4 regions of the Lysinibacillus sp. HST-98 genome follow, and region 4 is predicted to be linked to each of the others. Evidence: riboswitches for the same ligand, from Rfam matches in the RefSeq annotation. Region 4 holds a riboswitch; each other region holds the start of a gene.
The links. Region 4 has a riboswitch for S-adenosylmethionine ahead of metA (homoserine O-acetyltransferase MetA). Riboswitches for the same ligand answer to the same signal wherever they lie in the genome.
Positions count from the first base shown of each region.

Region 1 (5,674 bases), on a different contig from region 4:
TTAAAGTAATGGGCAAGCAAAAAACAGCAGAAGCTTTAATGATGTATTTACAAAATCAATAAATGTGAACTGTGTAGAGAAATAGTTCTACGCAGTTTTTTCTTGCCTAAAAGGTTAGCATCCTATAATATTTACTTAACGTTCGGTAAAAAAGGAGGGTAATAATGGGAAATAAAGAACAAACTTTTCGAAAGATTATAGAAATTGCTTATGGGATGTTTGCGGAAAATGGTTTTGAAAAAACAAGCTTAGCAATGATTGCTACAGAGGTCGGTATTTCAAAACCAGCCATTTACTATTATTTTCAATCAAAAGATCAATTAATCGCTTTCATATTTGATGAATTGTATAAAGAAATTCAACATGATGTCGCTGTGGATTATAAAGAGCTTTCTTCCGCTAATTTTAAGGAGGAATTACTTAAGCTAGGCTATCAATCTATTGAGGCACAGGACAAGGACCCTTATTTTAATAAAATATTTAATCAATATGTACTATTAGCGGCTCGCGATGAAAACTATAAAAGACAATTAGTAGAGCTAGAAACCAGCTTTTTAACAAGCTTTGTTACTATCCTACGATATGGCGTACAGCTAGGCGTGTTAGAGGATACTCCCCATATAGAAGCGAAGGCACAGATGCTAGCCCTGGTCTATGATAATATCGGTAATTTCATGTTAACAGGCAACCAATTGAACTATAGGGCTATTTGGAAGGAGGCTGTACATAGCGTTATTCAAGGGGGCAAAGATGACAAAAAGAAATGATGATCGGCGCATTGAAGGTCTTGATTTTGCAAGAGCTCTCGCCATGCTTGGCATGTTCATTGTCAATTTTGGCGTTATAACAGGTTCTACAACGAATGGTTCAACATGGTTAATTGCCTTCCAACATCTTTTCGAGGGACGTGCTTCAGCCGTATTTGTCATGCTAGCAGGAATAGGGACAGCCTTCATGACTCGTCAGGCTAGAGAGAGTAAGGACCCAATCCTTCTTCGTCAAAATCGACTTACTTTGTGGAAGAGGGCGCTTTTGTTATTTACGATAGGGATACTATTATATGTGATCGGCTGGACAGGAGATATATTACATTATTATGGCGTGTATATGTTTGTTGCTGCTTGGTTGATTGCCCAATCCAAGAAAATGATGATCTTCATAATCGGTGCCATCCTTATCCTTTCACAATGGCTCCAAATTCAGTTTAATTACCTTGCTGGTTGGCATCCAACATATGTGTTACTAGAGTATCTTGATTTTTGGACACCAGCTGGATTTATAAGAAATTTGATGTTTAATGGCTATCACCCTCTATTCCCCTGGATTTGCTTCTTTCTGATAGGTATGGTGATAGGCACATTAGATTTAACAAATCATACATTAAGAAAAAACTTACTGGTGACAGGTTTATTGCTAGTCATCATGACTGAGACTTGTTCAACGTTATTCATTAAGATGACAACCATTCATTTATTAGATGTAGAGAGTGCATTGTATTTATTTGATACAGGACCGATTCCACCGAATATGATGTATGTCCTATCTAATTCGGCTTCGGCTATTGTCATCATTGTGGGCTCCATCTATCTTGTAGAGACATGTAAAAATAAAGTTATTCAATCTTTCATATTAACAGGACAAATGTCTTTAACGCATTATGTTGGCCATGTTGTTATAGGCATTGGAATACTAATTATTTGCCAAAAGCTGGAGAACCAAACACTTGCTTTTTCCATGCTGTATGCCTGCTGTTATTTTTTAGGATGTGTCTTTGTTTCAGTATGGTGGAGGGCTAAACATCATCGAGGCCCACTTGAATTCATGATGAGGAAATGGAGCTTGTAATAAATTAATGGAGTGCCATCTATTTCTCACTGACTAGGCATAAAATACTTTAGGTATAGGGAGTCTTTTAATCTAAACGACATATTGCATAGTATTCAACTAGGTTTTCTAATATTTTGTATTGACATTCCTATAGCAGAATTATAGAATTATTTTCAAGAAACGCAGTACTCTTATCAAGAGAGGTGGAGGGACTTGGCCCAATGAAGCCTCGGCAACCGAAAAACAGGTGCCAAATCCAACAGATGGTGTCTGAGAGATAGGAGGGGCTATCAATCAGTTTGATGCGTTGGCCTCTTTATGAACAATAAGGATAAAAAAGAAGGGGTGTATCGTATGGCTCAGTCAGTAAAAGTAGATGATAAGAAATTAGAGGCAATTGCGAAGGCGATTCAAAATCTTGAATTTGGTGAAGTGCATATTACGATTCAAGATGGTGTGATTGTGCAAATTAATAGGCTTGAAAAGCAGAGATTTCCGCAGAAAAAATAACCATGATTTCAGTAGAACTTATGTCAAACGGCCACCTATAAGCATGAAGGATTTCCTGTGCTTACAAGTGGCCCTTTTTTTGTGTAAAGGCTAGCTATAAAAGCTTTTTGGTATGGGACCGATATGACGGCGATGATACAGCAAGGGCTCTTTTTGAGCATTTGTAATATCTACGACCTGCCCTATAAAAATGGTATGGTCACCAGCATCGATTTGCTGAAATGTTTTACATTGTAAATTAGCTGCTGTATCATGTAAAATCGGTAGTCCTAAAGAGGAAGTGGACCATGTTGCTTGTGCAAAGCGATCAGGGATTTTACTAGCAAATAGTGTACATAAATGCTCTTGATCACTCGCTAAAATATTGACCGCAAAATTTGGCGCAGTCGTGAAATAGGGATGGAGCTGAGATTTTTTATCGAGTGACCACAAAATAAGGAGCGGGTCGATTGAAACAGATGCAAAGGAATTGACGGTTAAGCCAATCGGTTTTGTGTCATGACATGTCGTGACAACTGTTACGCCTGTAGGGTAATTACCTAATGCCAATTTAAAAGCAGCTACTAAATCTGTCATTCAAATCACCTCTTTATGAAATTAGTGAACGGAGTTTGTAGGTAAACGAAACTTTTTTTCATATCCTACTAGTAACTCCTTTTCTTGAGTAAATTTTAAACTAATCAAACATACAGGTAAAGGTAATGGGGAAAGAAAGGGGAATGGCCATGACTTTATATTTTGATCATCTGGTTCATCAAGTGGAATCACCAGAAAATATAAAGGTTTTCTTCAATAAACGAAATGTCCATACAGTGAATGGTGGGCAGCACACGATGTGGGGGACTTATAATACGTTAAGCTACTTTGGCTTAAGCTATATTGAACAAATTGCTATCTATGATCGTGATTTATTTGAGCAAGCGGCACAATACCCATATTCCCTACATTATACGTTTAAACGTGATCAAGAGCGCCAGGGATTTTCTCGAATTGCTCTGCGCACAAAAAATATTGAGGAAGAGGCTCGACGATTGCGAGCATTTGGCTATGAAGTATATGGACCAGATGCATGTAGCAGAACAAGACCAGATGGCACGGTGGTAGAATGGAAGCTACTGCATTTTGGTAAGCCAGATCTGCCAATTGATTTTCCATTTTTGATTGAATGGGCGGAGGAAGATGAAGAACGCTTTGTTCAATTAAAAGCAAGTGGTGCCATTGATGTCAAACAGGCTATAACGATGGAATCCGTCCAATTCTACGTCAAGGACATGCAGGCAACAGTACAGCTGTGGCAAGAGGTGTTACAGCTACCAGAGCCTACGCAATATGAGCAGTATATGTCACTACAGCTACCGAATATGCGTTTAGATTTCTATAAGGAAGAGAGTGCGATGACAATGACACTCGGTCATGTCAAAGAGGGACCATTTGGTGTGACATTAAAGGATCCTAAACGAACAAAAGAAACATTAGTTTGCCCTGGTGCTTTTTATTGGATAAATCGATAAGGAGAAAAGGCTGGGCCATAACTAACTGGGACCTTCATTAAGCCGAATAATCTTTAAATTAACAAAACATGATAACTAGAAAAACCGAACTATTCCAAAACACTTCGTGAGCATTTCAGTGGATAGTTCGGTATTTTTGTTGGCTGAAACACTTTTGCCCAAACACTTTACATAGTGTCGAAAACAAGAACATCCATAGAATTTCTGATGCAGGCTACTTGCTTTCCTGTTAGCGGGCCGCTTCCTCCGCTATCGCTACAATCCACTAACTTTTAGCAAAGGTGTTCACTACTCATTTATCGAGAGGTGTTGTCACTCATCACTTTTCTACTATGAAAAAACAAAAGCCACTTTTTTAGAATGGTTGATTGGAATGCAGCGTCATTCCTAGGGGATTTAGCGTTACAGAGGAGGCTCTGGAGCGAAAACAATCCTTCACCTTGCTAAAAGGTTTTAGCTAGTGACATGATCTTTATTCAACAGTATGGAAAAATCCACTTCATCTGAGAAGTGGATTTTCGTTGCCAATTGTTATTCGATGGTCATTTTTTTCGGTGTTTCTGTACCTGTATACCAATCAAACTCAATTTCAAATGAATGCTTGTCGCCCTTTTTGGTATAGGAGTATTCGATTTTGAGCTGTTCACTTGGGCTGACAACTGTTGGCTCTGTGCCTTGAACAAAAGTGAATTCACCATTTTCTTTAAGCTTTTTTGCAATCGTTTCCAGTGTTGCCGCAAATTCTGCTACACTTTGTCGTTCTTTATGCTTCAAAATAACTGCAGTCATGGGTTTATTTTGTTTATGCATCGAAATCCCTCCTTACGTATAATTACTTCTATTATAACATGGAGGAGGCATTCAGCTTATAAAACAACACAAAAAGCAGATGAGGAAAACGATGCATTTCCTAATCCGCTGCTAATCTGGAACTACATGGATAGCCCCATTATGCTTATAGTTTTACAACATTTGATGCTTGGGGTCCACGATTGCCTTCCACAACATCAAATGAAACCTTTTGACCTTCTTCAAGTGTACGGAAGCCTTCCTCCTGGATGCCCGTAAAATGAACAAATACATCTTCGCCATCATCACATTCAATAAAGCCATAACCTTTTTCATTATTGAACCACTTTACGATCCCCTGTTGCATAAGCATTCGCCTCCAATGCGCTTGAATGTAAAATAAAGTTAAATAAATGGTGCTCTCATTGTGAAAATGTGAAAAAAATGCATTTTCTCTTAGAACATACAGGAATTGAGCAAAGATGTCAATTGATTGACGAAATGCTTGTATATCTGGCTTTCTTTTTTTTCACAATTAAGACTATAATGGAAATGAACAACATAGAAAGTAGGATGCCAAATGACAACGAAAAATCAACCATTATCAGATTTAGAAATCGCTAGTCAAGCAGTGATCAAACCTATTACGGAAATTGCCAATGCTGCGGGTATTCCAGAGGATGCTCTTGAGCAGTATGGACGCTACAAAGCAAAGATTGACCCATTAAAAATTACTGCTCAGGGTGAGGATGCAAAGGTAGTATTAGTATCAGCTATTAGTCCAACCCCTGCTGGTGAAGGAAAGTCGACTGTGACTGTTGGACTGGCAGATGCCCTTCATCAATTAGATAAGAAGGTGATGGTCGCATTACGTGAACCATCATTAGGTCCAGTCATGGGCGTAAAAGGTGGCGCAACTGGCGGAGGTTACGCACAAGTTATACCAATGGAGGATATTAATTTACATTTCACTGGCGACCTTCATGCGATTACAACAGCTAACAATGCTTTATCCGCATTTATTGATAATCATATCC
Region 1 is NZ_JAENHX010000003.1:139,596-145,269, forward strand. It holds gene JIN86_RS09255 (phosphopantothenoylcysteine decarboxylase domain-containing protein) at 1-62, shown strand, start outside; gene JIN86_RS09260 (TetR/AcrR family transcriptional regulator) at 165-767, shown strand; gene JIN86_RS09265 (DUF418 domain-containing protein) at 751-1,845, shown strand; SAM riboswitch class I at 2,016-2,111, shown strand; gene JIN86_RS09270 (YezD family protein) at 2,182-2,337, shown strand; gene JIN86_RS09275 (flavin reductase family protein) at 2,428-2,913, opposite strand; gene JIN86_RS09280 (VOC family protein) at 3,063-3,848, shown strand; gene JIN86_RS09285 (amphi-Trp domain-containing protein) at 4,380-4,658, opposite strand; gene JIN86_RS09290 (cold-shock protein) at 4,804-5,004, opposite strand; gene JIN86_RS09295 (formate--tetrahydrofolate ligase) at 5,218-5,674, shown strand, end outside.
Region 1: another riboswitch for S-adenosylmethionine. It lies ahead of JIN86_RS09270 (YezD family protein); the one in region 4 lies ahead of metA (homoserine O-acetyltransferase MetA).

Region 2 (5,674 bases), on a different contig from region 4:
GATGGCTTTCCCTTGTGAAAACTTTAATGCTTCCTCAATTACTTTTTCATCAGTTGAGTCAATTACAAGAGGCACCTTAACCTTTTTTACAACCTCCTGCATAAAACCACGCATATCTGCTAATTCATCGCGATCAGGGTTGGCTAAACAAATATCAATAACATGTGCACCATTTTTGACTTGAGCACGTGCAATCTCTGCGGCCTCCTCAAATTTACCATCGATGATTAAATTCTTAAATTTACGAGAGCCGATTACATTGGTTCTCTCCCCAATAAATAATGGACGCATAGAATCGTCATACAATAATGGTTCAATTCCTGATACCGCATGACCATGTGTTTTTTCCGGTAATTGACGAGGTTTTTCATCTTTTAAGACCTCACGAATGGCTGCAATATGAGCCGGTGTCGTCCCACAACATCCACCTACAATATTAAGCCAACCTTTTTCTGCAAAACCTTTTAATTTTTGCGATAGTGATTCTGGTGATTCGTGATAACACCCTTCTTCATCTGGCAAGCCAGCATTTGGATAACAGCTAATATAGCCTGTTGAAAGCTCTGCTAATGAACGAATGTGATCCGTCATAAACTCAGGTCCTGTCGCACAGTTTAGGCCAACTGATAATGGTTTAATATGCTCGATCGAAATATAAAAGGCATCGATTGTTTGCCCTGCAAGCGTTGTACCCATCGGTTCTATTGTTCCTGAAATCATGACGGGTAGCTCTTTTCCCGTTGATGCAAAAGCGCGCTGTACGCCAAGTGTGCCTGCTTTGACATTGAGCATATCCTGACTTGTTTCTAATAACAAAACGTCGGCTCCTGCCTCAATTAATGCCTTTGCCTGTACATAAAAATTTTCCTCTAGTTCATCAAAAGTAATACCACCTGTTACTGATAACGTTTTTGTTGTTGGCCCCATAGCACCTGCGACAAAACGTGGCCAATCCGATGTGGTATAACGATCTACTGCTTGGCGAGCAATTTCCACTGCACGCTTATTAATTTCTTCTGCTTTTGTGCCAAGATCATATTCATTTAACACAAGAGGCGTCCCACCAAATGTATTTGTACAAATAATATCTGCGCCTGCCTCTAGGTATTTATGGTGAATTTTTTCAATAACATCTGGTCTAGTAAGCACAAGATTTTCATTACAGCCATCAAATTCCTCGCCACCAAAATCCTCTGCTGCTAAATTTTCATTTTGTAGCATTGTTCCCATTGCGCCATCAAGAATTAAAATACGTTTCTCTAATTGCTCTTCAATCGAGTGCTTAGCCATGTATACTTACTCCTTTTTTCTGTTCATCCAATTGCTCTATATATTTCATCAACTCTAATGTCACATCGTAACGTAAAAATGGTGTAATAAGGTAAATCCCATTGAAATATTGCGTAGCCACTTCTACTAATTCTTTTGCTATGGAAATCCCTTCCAATACCGCCCTTTCCTTATCTTCTCCACATGCTTTCATTCTTGTTAAGGCATCTTCAGATAATTTGATACCTGGCACTTCATGATGTAAAAATTCAGCACTTTTATAACTCGTAACAGGCATAATACCGATATAAATGGGAGCTTGTAAATGCTTTGTTGCCTCATAAATCTCTACAATTTTCTCTTTCGTATATACTGGTTGAGAAATGAAGTAGTCTGCCCCATGCTCAATTTTATTCTCCAAGCGTTTCACAGCACGTTCTAACACACGGACGTTTGGATTAAATGCAGCAGCAACTGAAAAATTTGCTTTTTTACGAAGTGGCTTACCTGAGAAAGAGACCCCTTCATTTAATTGCTTAATTAATTGGATTAGCTCCATGGAAGATACATCATAAACACTTGTCGCACCTGGGAAATCTCCTACTTTCGTTGGATCACCCGTAACGGCCAACACATCATGAATACCTAAAGCATTTAACCCCATTAAATGAGATTGTAGACCAATTAAATTACGGTCTCGACATGTAATATGAGTTAGTGGGCGTACACCATGTGAACTCTTCAACAATGCGCCCATTGCAATATTGCTAATACGTGGAGAGGCCAATGAATTGTCTGCCATCATAACTACATCTGCACCTGCATCATATAATTGCTTTGCTCCTTCAAGGAACCCGTCAATCTCTAAATGTCTAGGTGTATCCAACTCTACTATGACAGAGCGTTCACGTTTAACTTTTTCATGAAGAGGCTCATACTTTGTTGGCTCCGCTTCCCGAACAATCTCAATCTTTTTAGGCTTCGCATGCTTCTCCTGAACCGGTGATAACTCTTCTAAATACTTCTTTGCTGCTGCAATATGTTTGGGTGTTGTACCACAGCAGCCCCCTATTAGGCGTACACCTTGATCACGCAATTCAACAGCCGCTCGACCAAAATAATCAGCTTCTGACTCATAAACGACACGCCCATCCTCTAAGTCCAGAAGTGATGCATTCGGGTAGGCCGACATAAATGCCTTATGAGGAAGTTCTACACCTTCAAATGCCTGAATTGTATGGTGTGGACCTAGTCGACAATTGACACCAACAATATCCGCACCTAAGACTTCAAGCTCATGGAGAGCATTATTTAAAGACACCCCATTTTGTAAAACACCAGGCTCATGCATAGAAACTTGTGCAATAATCGGCAATTTTGTTTTTTCTCGTAGCATCTTTAAGGTTGCTGTTAATTCTTCAAAATCATAATAAGTTTCAAGTAAAAGGCCATCTGGATTCCCTGCAAGTAAGACTCTTGCTTGTTCTTCAATAGTCGCTAATATTTCATCCAAGGTTGCATCACTTTTACGAATTCCCCGAATACCACCAATTGTTCCTAAAACAAATTGACCGCCATCAGCCGCTGCTCGTTTTGCGATGGTGATAGCAGCTTCATTAAATTGTTGAACACGTGATTCTAATCCATAGCGAGCTAATTTAATGGCATTTGCACCGTACGTATTCGTTTGAATGATGTCAGCACCAGCTGCAATATATTCTCTATGAATCTTTTCAATTAACTCGGGTCTCTGAACATTCATTTCCTCATGGCAATACTCCAATCCATAGCCGTATAGCACTGTGCCTATTGCACCGTCTGCCGTCAATACATGCGTTTTTAACCTTTCAAGCAATCCCATAAAATTAGCCTCGCTTCCTATGTCTCTATATAATAAAAAGCCTTCTTTCATAAAAAAAGAAGGCTTTAACGATTCATCATTGTTGTTCCTTCTCATCTTCGACTCAACGGTCTTCTGGATTTAGCACCTGACAATAAAGTTGGTTGCTGAAGCTTCAATGGGCCAGTCCCTCTGCTTCTCTTGATAAGAATTAAGTATGAATTTTTTAAATAATTAAAAGAATCATATCGTTTACTGACGAATGAGTCAAGACTATTTCACATAACAAAGTTTTTTTCCACTTAAAAACTTAGAAATTGGCAAGCTCCTTTGCAAGCTCTTCGCCAATTTTTTTCCCGTTTTGAATGCAAGCACCAATACCTACGCCAAAATATGAGCACCCTGCAATCGATAAATTAGGATATTTCTCATGTAATTCTTGTAGTAACCCTTGTAATGCCTCACGATGCGCTAGATCATATTTAGGCATTTGATCAATCCATTTTGTTACATTCACAACGGTTGGCTGCTCTTCTATTCCTAGGCTCTTTCTCACATCTTCTAAAGCAACTGCTGCCAATTCTTCATCCGTCATGGCACGTAGTTGCTCATAGGCTGGATTGATGCTCTTATAAAAGAGTCGCACAAGTAATTTATTTTCTTTCGATGTATGCTTCCATTTACGACTAGTCCAAGTTGCTGCATTACAAGTAACGTCTGAATTATGGGAAACAATATAACCTGTTCCATCTGCTGGCAATTTAGCATCTGGCACATCAAAACCTAGATAGATAGTAATCGCTGATGCTGTCGTAAATCGATCAAAATAGCGGTTTAAAGATTCATCCTGTAGCAGATTTTGGACAGTATCGTTCGGTAATGCTAAAACGACATAATCTGACTCAATAATTTCACCATTAGCTAAGGAAATAGTGTATTTCTTATCTTGTTTTTGAACATTTAAAGTAGTAACACCCTTGATAATTTCTACATCGGATAAGGTTTGTTCAAGTCGATCAATTAAAGAAGATAAACCTTTTTTAAAGGATATAAATTTTTTGTTCGCTGCTTTAACAAATTGCTCACGATTCGCATCAAAGCCTTTAATAATACTTCCATAATCATTCTTATAATCAATCAAATACGGTAAAGTAGAGCCAATAGAAAGCTGATGTAAATCTCCCGAATAAACACCTGCAAGGACTGGTGCAATTTGATTTTTCACCAGTTCCTCTCCTAAATAGTAAGTTAAAAATTCACCGATTGAACTTTCCTTTGTGAAGCTATTGTTTGGCAATGTTAAATCCTTCAACGCTTCTTTTTTTCCTTGCTCGGAAATAAGTGTACTTTCCTCTAAGGATGCTAAACTCATCGGTATTCCAAAAGTTGAATCTGCCGGAATAGCATGTAACTCATTATTCGTATAAATATAAGAAATACCTGTTTCGTTGTAAACTAGTTCCGCCTCAAAATCAAGCTCCCGCACGAGTTCCATAACGCCTTGATGACGGGCTACAATAGAATCAGCACCCGTTTCCATGATGAAACCTTTTTCATGTGCTGAATATAATTTGCCTCCTAAATATGTATTTTTTTCTATAAGCACTAGACGAACATCTAAATTATGTTCCTTTACTTGACGTTGCAAATAATGCATTGTACATAGTCCTGTAATACCGCCGCCTAAAACAACAACTGTTTTCATCATAACCGCCCCTATTATTCATTCTTTCTACAGTATAATCCTTTTTTCATTGAAAATTACGTTAAACCCTTTACAAATTTAGCAAAAATAGAGCTATTTCATCAGTGAAATAGCTCTTACTTTATAAATCTCTATAAGATTGATCCTCTATAGTAATGACTTCACAACAAACATTTTAATAGGTACTATAGTGTTTATTACGTCTAAAAACATAAAAAATAGGATGTAAATGTTAGTAGTCTATCCTTTTAAATTTTGCGCAAAGCTCGCTAATTTTTCTGCTGAATTTGTTACCTCAGTAAATGAAGTGCCTAATTCACTTAATATGCCTACAATTGCTTGTATTTTTGTTGCCATACACTCATTTTGATCTTTTGCTTCTGTCATGGCTCCCAATATACTCGTAAATTGGCCTTCAGTTTGTAACATATTTTCTTCACCTGCTGCAACTTCATCTTGAATATTTGTCAAAGAATACTCTAATTTCTCTGTTCGTTCTCCTGTCTTTTTCAATAACAAAGCCACCGCTGTAACAGATTCTTTTGTCTGAATTGATAATTTACGTACTTCATCGGCCACTACGCTAAAGCCCTTTCCCGCTTCCCCAGCACGTGCTGCTTCAATTGCAGCATTTAAAGCCAATAGATTCGTTTGATTCGCAATATTGGTCACAACACTCATGATTGTTTCCATTTCCTTAGACATACCTGATAATTGTTCAATATTTTCCTCTATATCATGAAGAGAATGACTAATATTGAGCATATTTTGTGATTGATTTTTTAAACGCTCGCGACCCTCAAGTGCTTGGTTTTCAGCCAGTGTAGACACATCGAGTGATTTTTTTGCCAAATGTTTAA
Region 2 is NZ_JAENHX010000014.1:77,121-82,794, reverse strand. It holds gene metH (methionine synthase) at 1-1,290, opposite strand, end outside; gene JIN86_RS22200 (bifunctional homocysteine S-methyltransferase/methylenetetrahydrofolate reductase) at 1,283-3,130, opposite strand; SAM riboswitch class I at 3,220-3,320, opposite strand; gene JIN86_RS22195 (protoporphyrinogen oxidase) at 3,420-4,814, opposite strand; gene JIN86_RS24025 (methyl-accepting chemotaxis protein) at 5,055-5,674, opposite strand, start outside.
Region 2: another riboswitch for S-adenosylmethionine. It lies ahead of JIN86_RS22200 (bifunctional homocysteine S-methyltransferase/methylenetetrahydrofolate reductase); the one in region 4 lies ahead of metA (homoserine O-acetyltransferase MetA).

Region 3 (5,674 bases), 1.0 Mb from region 4:
TGATTATATCGAAATAAATAGCATATTTTAATTTTATATTTCCATAAAGTTGCGTATTTGATACGATAATACTACATTATAGAAAGAAAAGAGGCGATTTTCATGATTTATCCATTTAAAGATAAAACGCCAAAGATCGATCCGTCTGTTTTCATTGCTGATTACGCAACTGTTACGGGCGACGTAACAATTGGCGCCGAAACAACCATTTGGTTTAATACGGTTATTCGTGGTGATGTTTCCCCAACGATTATCGGTAAACGTGTCAGTATTCAAGATCTTTGCTGTTTACACCAAAGCCCAAAATATCCGCTCATTATTGAAGATGAGGTAACAGTTGGACACCAAGTCACTTTACATAGTTGTACAATTCGCAAAAATGCCTTAATTGGTATGGGATCCATTATTTTAGACGGAGCTGAGATTGGAGAAGGTGCATTTATTGGGGCAGGAAGCCTAGTACCTCCTGGTAAAGTCATTCCTCCAAATAGTCTAGCATTAGGTCGTCCAGCAAAAGTTGTCCGAGAATTAAATGCTGAGGATAAAGAGGATATGGAACGCATCGTACGAGAATACGCAGAAAAAGGTCAATATTATAAATCAATTCAGAAATAAATAATCTACACAAAAAAATTAATACCAACGAAAAAATCCCTCGCGTTTTCGTGTACCGAATACGTTCACGAATCCTAGCGAGGTATTTTTTATAAAAAAACAAAAGGAGCAATATTGCTCCTTTGTTTATTAATACATTAGAATAATTTTTTAATGACTTCATTACTTTAGTTCAATAGTTTATAAACGTGCTTTTTCTCGTAACGCGTCTGCTTTATCAATTTGCTCCCATGGTACATTTAAATCTGTACGACCAAAATGTCCATACGCAGCAGTTTGTTTATAAATTGGACGACGAAGATCAAGCATTTTAATGATACCCGCTGGGCGTAAATCGAATAGCTCGCGTACCCATTCAACGATCTCGCTTTCTTTCACTCTACCTGTTCCAAATGTATCGACAGCAATCGAAACAGGCTGCGCAACGCCAATCGCATAGGCAAGTTGCACTTCAGCACGCTCTGCTAAGCCAGCTGCTACGATGTTTTTCGCTACATAACGTGCTGCATATGCCGCTGAACGGTCTACCTTGGTTGCATCCTTACCTGAGAAGGCACCACCACCGTGACGTGCATAACCACCGTATGTATCAACAATGATTTTACGTCCTGTTAATCCAGCATCACCTTTTGGTCCACCAATTACAAAACGGCCAGTTGGATTGATAAAGTATTTCGTATTAGCATCTAATAATTCACTTGGTACAACTGGTGCAATAACAAATTCTTTTAAATCTGCTTGAATTTGTTCAAGTGTTGCTTCTTCATCATGCTGTGTTGAAATAACAATTGTATCCACGCGAACCGGTACATTATTGTCATCATATTCTATCGTTACTTGCGTTTTACCATCAGGACGTAAATAGGCAAGTTCACCGGATTTACGTACTTCTGTTAAACGGCGTGCTAATTTGTGTGCCAAGCTAATTGGTAATGGCATTAGCTCTGGTGTTTCATTACATGCATAGCCAAACATTAAGCCTTGGTCACCAGCACCAATTGCTTCAATATCTGCATCTGTCATAGAGCCTTCACGTGCCTCTAATGCCTGATCAACACCTTGAGCAATATCAGGTGATTGTTCACCAATAGCCACAAGCACCGCTAAGTTCTCAGCATCAAAGCCATATTTACCTCGTGTATAACCAATTTCAGCTACAGTGTCACGAACAATACCTTTAATATCTACATAAGTAGAAGTTGTAATTTCTCCTGCTACTAATACTAATCCTGTTGTTACAGTTGTTTCACACGCTACACGTGCATTTGGATCTTCTGCTAAAATAGCATCTAAAATGGCATCCGAGATTTGGTCACAAATCTTATCTGGATGTCCTTCTGTTACACTCTCTGATGTAAACAGTCGACGGTTTGTCATTTGGTTTTCCTCCTAAATACTCTTACAATAAGTAGTTGTGTATGAATACGGTACTCATTACCCATGTCAAGTCCGCTCCTAAGGATTGAACTCTCAAGCCGTTACTGCTGCTTTTAACACGAGGATTTCGAAAGATCCGTCATTATAATAAGGAAAGAACTACATATACTTACCTTTACATTAATTTTTAACAATAAAAAAATCCTTTTCTCACGTTACTTTACATGAGGAAAGGAATAATGACTGCGTAACCTTTCACTCTTATCGTTCAAGGGATGTTCCCTTGCATCAGGTTGGCACCAACGCATGTCGTGAAATAGTTCATGCAGGTTGCCGGGTTTCACAGGGCCTGACCCTCCACCAGCTCGGGATAAGAGTATCCGTTCAATCTCATGTTACTGAAAAGGTCGAACGTTGTCAAATATTTTCTTATGTATTACTGTATAGAAAGGAAAGAACTTATTACACAAAAACTTTTCATACTTGGATGATGATGTAAATAGAAGCAAATTAATCCCTACAACATACCTAGCTACTTGTGGTAACATATGTGTGGCTCAATTTTCATGCCTAATTACAGTAGGATTGATGGTATTCTCCTCGAAAAACATTATTTTTTGTCAGTTTATTGAAAAGTGGTAAAAACTCTAAAATAATTTCTTAATTAGTATAGATTATTTAAGCAATTGTGTTATACTATTTTTGAAATTAAGAAAAAATCCCTCTAAATCAAGGGAATACTATAAAAAAGGATGGTATTTAATCGATGAATTCAGTAGAAATTGCAAACGAACTGAAGGAATTATTAAACGGCGGTAACATTAATGTTCAACTTTCAGTACCACAATTAGCAGAAAAAGCTACATCTCGTGGTGAAGCAATGTTAACAGTAGATGGCGCAGTTCGTGCAGAAACTGGCAAATACACTGGTCGTTCACCTAAAGATAAATATACGGTAGAAGAAGAAAGCACAAAAGATCAAATTGACTGGGGTAAAGTAAACCAACCAATTTCTTCTGAAGTGTTCGATAACCTATATGTAAAAGTAATAAAATATTTAAAAGAACGTGACGAGTTATTTGTATTCAAAGGCTTTGCAGGTGCTGACAAAGATTCACAATTAAGCATTCAAGTTATTAATGAATACGCATGGCACAATCTTTTTGCTCATCAATTATTTATCCGTCCAACAGCAGATGAATTAGCTTCTCATGTTGCTGACTTCACTGTCATCTCAGCTCCTAACTTTAAAGCAGATCCTGCGGTTGATGGCACTGCTTCTGAAACATTCATCATCGTATCACTTGAAAAGAAAATTATTTTAATTGGTGGTACAGAATATGCTGGTGAAATGAAAAAATCTATCTTTGGTATCATGAACTACTTATTACCACAACAAGGTATTCTTTCAATGCACTGCTCAGCAAACGTTGGTGAAGCTGGCGATGTGGCGTTATTCTTCGGTCTATCTGGTACTGGTAAAACGACGTTATCAGCTGATCCTGATCGTAAGCTAATCGGTGACGATGAACACGGTTGGTCTGATAATGGTGTGTTCAACATTGAGGGTGGTTGCTATGCAAAAACAATCAACCTTTCTGCTGAAAAAGAACCAGAAATCTACAATGCAATCCGCTTCGGCTCTGTATTAGAAAACGTAGCTGTTGATCCAGAAACTCGTATTTGTGACTATGACGATGGTTCACTAACAGAAAATACACGTGTAGCTTATCCAATCCAATACATCGAAAATATCGTTGATCCTTCTGTTGCAGGTCATCCAAAAACAATCATCTTCCTAACAGCTGATGCATTTGGCGTGTTACCTCCAATCAGTAAATTAACAAAAGAACAAGCAATGTATCACTTCCTAAGTGGGTTCACTTCTAAACTTGCTGGAACTGAACGTGGTGTGACTGAGCCAGAACCAGTATTCTCTACTTGCTTCGGTTCTCCATTCCTTCCGCTTCCTGCAACAGTATACGCAGAAATGTTAGGTCAAAAAATTGACGAGCACGGTGCACAGGTATACTTAGTAAACACTGGTTGGACTGGTGGCGAATATGGCACAGGTAGCCGTATGAAACTTTCTTACACACGTACAATGGTCCGTGCAGCAATCGATGGTAAATTAGCAGATGTTGAAACAACACAAGATGCTGTGTTTGGTTTACACATTCCAACAGCAGTTGAAGGAGTACCTTCAGAAGTGTTAAATCCTCGTGAAGCTTGGGCAGATAAAGCTGCATACGATGCAAAAGCTGCTGAGCTTGCAGGCTTATTCAACGAAAACTTCAAGAAATTCTCAAACGTTTCTGAAGCCATCACTACACTTGGTGGCCCATTAAAGTAACGTCTATATAAAAGACAAAGGGAACAAATTATTCGTTCCCTTTGTCTTTTTGTTTTCTCTACGCTTTATTGTTGTTTCATCCACTTGCAAAGAGCACGGACAGTTTCACGATTTTTTGCTGGTGGATATTGATGTGCATAGTGAAGATCATACCAAGTTTCGAATGATTTATTTGCTTCCTCTAAAAAAAATGCCAATTGTCTGGCATGTTCAATATCCACATTTTCATCACGATAGCCATGAATGATAAGAACGGGAGCTGTTATTCGCTCTATCTCAAAAAGAGGTGTTCTTGCATCATATGCTTCTGGTACACGATTAGGTGTTCCTCCAATAACGCGCTTCATCATCCTTCGCATATCTGTACGTTCCCAATAGGTGGCCGTTGCATCAGAAACACCTGCCCATGTTACAACAGAAGTAATATCCCTTCTTAAAATGGCTGTCCACAGAGCCATAATACCACCTCGTGAAAAACCAAAAACATGGATATTGTCATTGCAGAATTGTTTGAGTACATCTACGGCATAGACCGCATCGTAACGGTCTGCCCCTGCAAACTCGTCACGACCCTCTCCCCCACGATTCCCACGATAATATGGGGCAAATACGATAAAGCCCTGCGCCGCAAATTGTGCAATACGAGAGGGTCTTACCATCCCAATGCTTTGCATGCCGCCTCTTAAATATAAAAAGCCATCATATGTACCCTCTGTCTTTGGCTCTGCTAATAGTCCTTTTATACGTAAGCCCTGTGAAAGATAGGTTATTTCCGTTAAACTTATAGCTGGATTTGGTGAAGGATAGGGGCGTTTTTCGATAATATCACCATTGTGTGTCACGATGTTTCAGCTCCTCCAGCATTTTCTTCATCCCCTCATCCTTCATGTGAAAACTCAAGTTAGGATGCTGAACAAATTCTTCATCGGTTAACCAAAGCATGCCTGACGTTTCTAAATCAAATTCTATATCCTCTTGCGCTAAAAATTGTGCAGTGAAAACGGTTTTACAAAAAACGATTTCATCATACACTGCATACTCTGCAAACCATTGAAGATTTTTCACATGAACACCCGTCTCTTCAAAAACTTCTCGAATCGCCGCCTCCTCTAATGTTTCGCCTTCTTCTAATTTCCCCCCTGGCACTTCTACACCACGTCGTTTATGGACAGTACATAACCATTTATTTTCATACTTTAAAAGGACAAGGACGTGTTTAGGTTCTACTTTAAATTCGCCTCTTGTAAAACTCAAATCTACTTGTAGGCCATGTAAATCTGTAAATGTTAACATCTCTTCACCCTCACGTTCTTTCTTGTTGCAAAACAA
Region 3 is NZ_JAENHX010000001.1:1,062,540-1,068,213, forward strand. It holds gene JIN86_RS05255 (gamma carbonic anhydrase) at 103-615, shown strand; gene metK (methionine adenosyltransferase) at 796-1,992, opposite strand; SAM riboswitch class I at 2,251-2,369, opposite strand; gene pckA (phosphoenolpyruvate carboxykinase (ATP)) at 2,759-4,345, shown strand; gene JIN86_RS05270 (alpha/beta hydrolase family protein) at 4,411-5,187, opposite strand; gene JIN86_RS05275 (NUDIX domain-containing protein) at 5,171-5,638, opposite strand.
Region 3: another riboswitch for S-adenosylmethionine. It lies ahead of metK (methionine adenosyltransferase); the one in region 4 lies ahead of metA (homoserine O-acetyltransferase MetA).

Region 4 (5,674 bases):
CCTGATTTATTAGTTTGGTTGAACTTATTTGCCTTTGGTGGACTAGAGGCTGTCTTTATTTGGACAGTCGTTTTAGGATTGTATTGGAAAAAAGCGAATAAATACGGAGCGATTGCGTCGATGATTACAGGCATGTTGTTGTACATTATGATTGATCGATTTTATCCTTCTGTCTTTGGTATGCATACAGTCACAATACCAATTGTCGCATCCTTCTTTATTTTTGTGCTTGTCAGTTTGTCCACTAGTCATAAATTTAAAAACGAAAAGCTTATGATTTAACGCCAAAACGCCACAGATTTCAAATTCTGTGGCGTTTCTTTTAATGCATCATAAAATCATAGGCATTTTTCGCAAGTAATGTCATCGTAACAACAATAAATAGCGTGCGGACAAAGCCACTTCCTTTTTTGATTGCCATGCGTGAGCCAAGCATAGCCCCACCAATTTGCGCAATGCCCATGATTAGACCATAAACATAATGAATTTGACCTAAGTAAGCAAACATACAAACACCAGCCACATTACTCGCCAAATTTAAAAACTTCGCATTACCAGCCGCCTTTAAAAAATCAAAGCCTACCAGTAAGAAGCTAAAGATTAAAAAGGACCCTGTCCCAGGACCAAGAAATCCATCATAAAAACCAATAGCAAATAATAGCAGCATAAATAAAAACAAATGTTTTTTAGATAGATTTTTTACAGTAGCGACGGCACCCCAATCCTTTTTAAAGATCGTATATACCCCAACAGCCGCCAGCATAACAAGCATTAATGGCTTTAGTAATGCTGGATTGATTAGATGTACAGTCCATGCACCACATAATGATCCGATAAATGCTAGCGGAAAATATTTGAGGACAGAGCGAATGTCCAGCTGGCCAGAACGGTAGAAAGAAATAGAGGAAGTGAGAGAGCCCATAGCTCCTGCTAGTTTATTCGTGGCAACAGCAGCGGCTGGATTGAGCCCTACAAATAGTAAGGCTGGTAGTGAAATTAAACCGCCCCCTCCCACTACTGAGTCAACAAAAGCTGCCAGAAATCCAAATGAAATTAATAGTATGAGAATATGTACATCGATTTCAAACAACATATGACACCTCTTTAGAATTAGTTACTACTGAAATAGTAACTAATTTTATTTACGCTGTAAACCCCATTTTTTCATTGGCAAATCTTCACAAAGGTAGCCTATAATAAAGATAATGGAGGGATTACATGGAGGAATTAATCACCCAGCTGAAAGAAATGGGTTTTACAGAATATGAAGCGAAGGCCTATACGGCACTTGTTCAGCAAAGTCATGTCAGTGCCTATCAGGTTAGTAAAAATTCTGGCATACCACGTGCAAGAGTGTATGATATTTTAAATATCCTTGTAGAAAAGGGCATCGTGTTAAAAGAAGAGACCGCAGAACAAACGACCTATTCGGCAATGCCTGTGTCTGTGTTCTTACAGCAAATTCAACAGCGCTGGGAGTCCAATTTTACGTCTATAAGCGGGAAACTAGAGAAATTAGAGGAAAAAGTGCAGGAAGCTGAGCCTAAAGTGGTCATGCTGAAGGGCAAGGAATCCATTATCAACTATTGTCAGTCACTTCTAAAGAAGGCGAAGAAAAAAGTGATGCTATCGATGTGGGAAGATATGTATGATGCCTTACGTGAAGATTTGCAAGAGGTGGCGCTGCATGTTCCTGTTCATGGCATTACGTTATATGTAGGAGAGCATCTCGCCTCTATTGACCAGCACAGAGCCACACATTATACAAAAAAAGCGTCGACACCGCATTGGTTTATCTTATCGGTAGATGGTCAGGAAATGATTTATGGTCATTCTCCATCTACCCAAGAGACGGCCTTTATCACCAATGATTCGGTTCATATTTATTTGTTAGAGGATTATATATGGCATGATGTACTCATTAATCGGTTAGTAAAACGGGATGATCAGGAGTTAGAAGACTGGATTGCTAAGGAGCGGAAAGCTTTTTTCTTAGAATAGTCTTATAAGGGAAGGGGAGTAACTTGAAAAACTTCGTGTTGCTATTTTTAATGAGCTTACTCATGCTAGGAGCCTGTAATGCTACACCACCATCCGAACCACCAACGATTCATGAGCTAACGGTTGTCCCAGATAATGTCCAAAAAAATATTGTTTCTAATGACAGAATACAACTATTACATGAAAATGATGCTCCATATTACCTTGTTTATTATTCAAAAGGGAATGTATTGGCAAGTATTACAGCTGAGGGAAATAGGCTTATCATCCAGTTAGAAGAAGGCAGCGAGCAAAGGAAAGAGGCTCAGCCCTTTGTTTTTCAAATCACCGTCAAGAATCCTGAGCTTGATACCATTGATTTGCGAATAAACGGTCAGAGTACGCCCATTGATCGTATGACCATTATGTGATAAAAGAAACCGAAATCTTTAGATGAGATTTCGGTTTCTTTATGAGATGTCTAATAAAAGACTTTGTCTACGTTATATTTAGAGCGGAAAGTATTAATCGCGTATGTTTCGTAAATTTCACGTTCCATTGGATCTTCTACTTCATAGACTTCAATTTTGAACACTTCATCACGATGGTTTTTCATCGGAGATACATTATCCTCGAAATGTTTTTTAATACGTTGACGAATTTTACGTGCTTTCCCAACAAACAATAGCTCATTCTTGTCATTATAGAATAAGAAAATGCCGCCTTTATCACGTGTGATTTTATGGAAGTCAATAAAACCGAAGTAAGGTGTGATTGGCACATCACCTGGTTTTAAATCTTGTTCACGTTGACGGATTACTAGATCTGGTTTTGGAAATTCAATTTTAATCAAACTATTCACGTTCCTCTCTCTTACTAAAAGTATATGGTAACATAATTACGGCATGTTTACCATAAATTTTAAATGTAGAAACACCCCATATAGCAAGCTTAGTGTACATCAAATGAGCAAGGAACATGCACATGAATCACAAAATATTCTATGAATTATTGATATTCTAACTAGTTCGTGTTACAATTCAAGATAATTAAATAATCTTATCAAGAGAAGCTGAGGGATTTGGCCCGATGACGCTTCAGCAACCTCTAACAATTGTTAGAAAGGTGCTAATTCCAGCAAAGGATTTTTTCCTTTGAGAGATAAGAGTGGACGTGAAAAAATCCTTCTCATTCTATCTCGTATGGAATGAGGAGGATTTTTTAATTTCGTTGCATCCTATGCAAGCAAGGTTTGCTAAAAGAGAGTGATTATAGAGAGGGGAAAGCAAGATGCCAATTAATATTCCGAAAAATTTACCAGCTGGAGAACATTTACGTGAGGAAAAAATCTTCGTCATGGAAGAAGATCGTGCGAAAACACAGCAAATCCGTCCATTAAATATATTAATACTAAATTTAATGCCTGAAAAAGAAAAAACAGAGCTCCAATTATTACGTTTATTGGGGAATACACCATTACAGGTGAATATTACCTTTTTGAATACAGCCACTCACGAGTCTAAAAATGTGAGTAAATCCCATTTGCAGCTTTTCTACACAACGTTCAATCAGATTCGACACCGACGCTATGATGGTATGATTATAACTGGTGCGCCAGTAGAAAAAATGGCTTTTGAAGAGGTCAACTATTGGCAGGAAATTTCAGAAATTATGGATTGGTCTAAAAAGAATGTGACATCCGTGCTACATATATGTTGGGGGGCACAGGCTGCATTGTATCATCATTATGGCATTGGCAAGGTTGAGCTTTCTGCTAAATGCTCAGGCGTCTATTCCCATGTGATTACAGATTTAACTGTAGATTTGGTACGCGGCTTTAGTGATTTATTTACTGCGCCCCATTCACGCTATACATCTGTTTCGATTGACGAGGTTCGCAATCATCCAGATCTACGATTATTATCCTATTCAGAGGATGCTGGGGTATTTATTGTACAATCAAAAGATAATAAAAATATTATGATTACGGGGCATCTAGAGTATGATGCGACAACGCTAGCCGATGAATACAGTCGCGATGTGGCGAAGGGCATAGATATCGCTGTTCCTGTAAACTACTTCCCGAATGACGATCCGACACAAGTGCCGATGAATACATGGCGTGCCCATACGCATCTATTATTCTCTAACTGGTTGAACTACTATGTTTACCAAGAAACACCATATGAATGGGATTTTGTAGATGAAATCGAATATCATATTTAATTAATAAAAAGTCTAATTTCTTTTCTAGCTTTAGAAGAAATTAGACTTTTTGATTGTCATTTTCTGTTTCCTGCTGAGGTGTTTCGTTTTTTTGAGCTTTGGATTTACGATTTCGAATAACTACCACAATCAGCAATAGTATGGGTAATAAAATGGTGAAAATAAAGGAAAAGATTGGCCAAATTTCATTATTATAATTAGTAGAATGCACAATATCTGGATGAACAATTTGAGAAAGTCCAATGACAATTATCCCCATCGGTATAATGAGTGGGCGATGATCCTTAATCTTCAAAATTTGTGCGAGGCCAACAACGGTCGTATAGAAATACATAAATGTACGAATATATATAGACGTAATCCACATAAATGCCATAATGATTTCAATGCGCTGTAAAAAATTACCTATTGATATTCTTTGGGCTAAGGCATAGCTAGGAAATGTCCTTGATGCTGTGTTTTCAGGACCTAATACAAGAATCGATAGGACAATCAACGTAACTAAGACGATTCCGCCAAAGATTGCCCCAATATATAGCCCTTTTTGTGCAGACTGCTGTACATTGACGCCAGTAGGATAGAGCATCAATAATACAATTAATGGAAAGGAAAAGATACTCATAAAACGTGCAATACTATAAAACATAGATGCTTTGGTCGCTTCTAGTAGAGGCTGAATATTCTCAAATGTAATTTGAGGGGTAATACTAAGGACGAAAAAAATAAAAATAAAGGTAAACAATGGGAAGAGGATTTCTGCCGAACGGGCAAAGGTCTCAATCCCTAAATAAGCGGCATACATAATAAGGATACTGAACAGTAGGGCAAATGCTAATGTCGGTGTCTCTGGCATAACTTCCGTTTTCATGAAAATACCGATAAAATAGAGTAATTCTCCAGCGGAAAGAAAGGTCATAATCAGGAAACAAGTCGCTGTGATTTTACCAAAAAAACGCCCAAGAATTTTTTCATTGGCCTCAATAAAGTTTAGGGATGGTGTTTGATTGGCCAGTGTTAAAAATAATTTTAGGACCAGTAAACTTAGGAGAACACCAATGCTTGCCGCTATCCAAGCATCTTGCTTTGCGGCACCAGTAATACTCGAAGGGATAATTAAAATCGCTGTACCGATAGAATAGAGAAAGGTAACGATCGTAAACTGTCTTGAACTAATTATCTCTTTTTCCATCTAGCTACCCTCCATTTCTCAATCCTCTTTCTATTTTGTGAATGACACAATGTAATCCCTAATCGGTGTGAAGATAAAGGTAATCAAATCTAATGGGCTAGGAATATGGATTTTCAGGGCAATCCCCATATTTAAAGCCGTTCCAATAAGAAGCAAAAAGGAGAATACAATCATGGCTTTTCTATCCTGTTGCTTTTTTAGCTTTGGAATAAAAATAAGCGCAACGATTATCGCGATGATCAAGATAGCTACGGCTAGTACCATTGCATTTATTCCTCC
Region 4 is NZ_JAENHX010000001.1:26,523-32,196, reverse strand. It holds gene panF (sodium/pantothenate symporter) at 1-282, shown strand, start outside; gene JIN86_RS00155 (TSUP family transporter) at 323-1,093, opposite strand; gene JIN86_RS00150 (TrmB family transcriptional regulator) at 1,219-2,001, shown strand; gene JIN86_RS00145 (hypothetical protein) at 2,025-2,411, shown strand; gene JIN86_RS00140 (nucleotide excision repair endonuclease) at 2,462-2,833, opposite strand; SAM riboswitch class I at 3,037-3,148, shown strand; gene metA (homoserine O-acetyltransferase MetA) at 3,271-4,206, shown strand; gene JIN86_RS00130 (GerAB/ArcD/ProY family transporter) at 4,247-5,395, opposite strand; gene JIN86_RS00125 (hypothetical protein) at 5,426-5,659, opposite strand; gene JIN86_RS00120 (Ger(x)C family spore germination protein) at 5,665-5,674, opposite strand, start outside.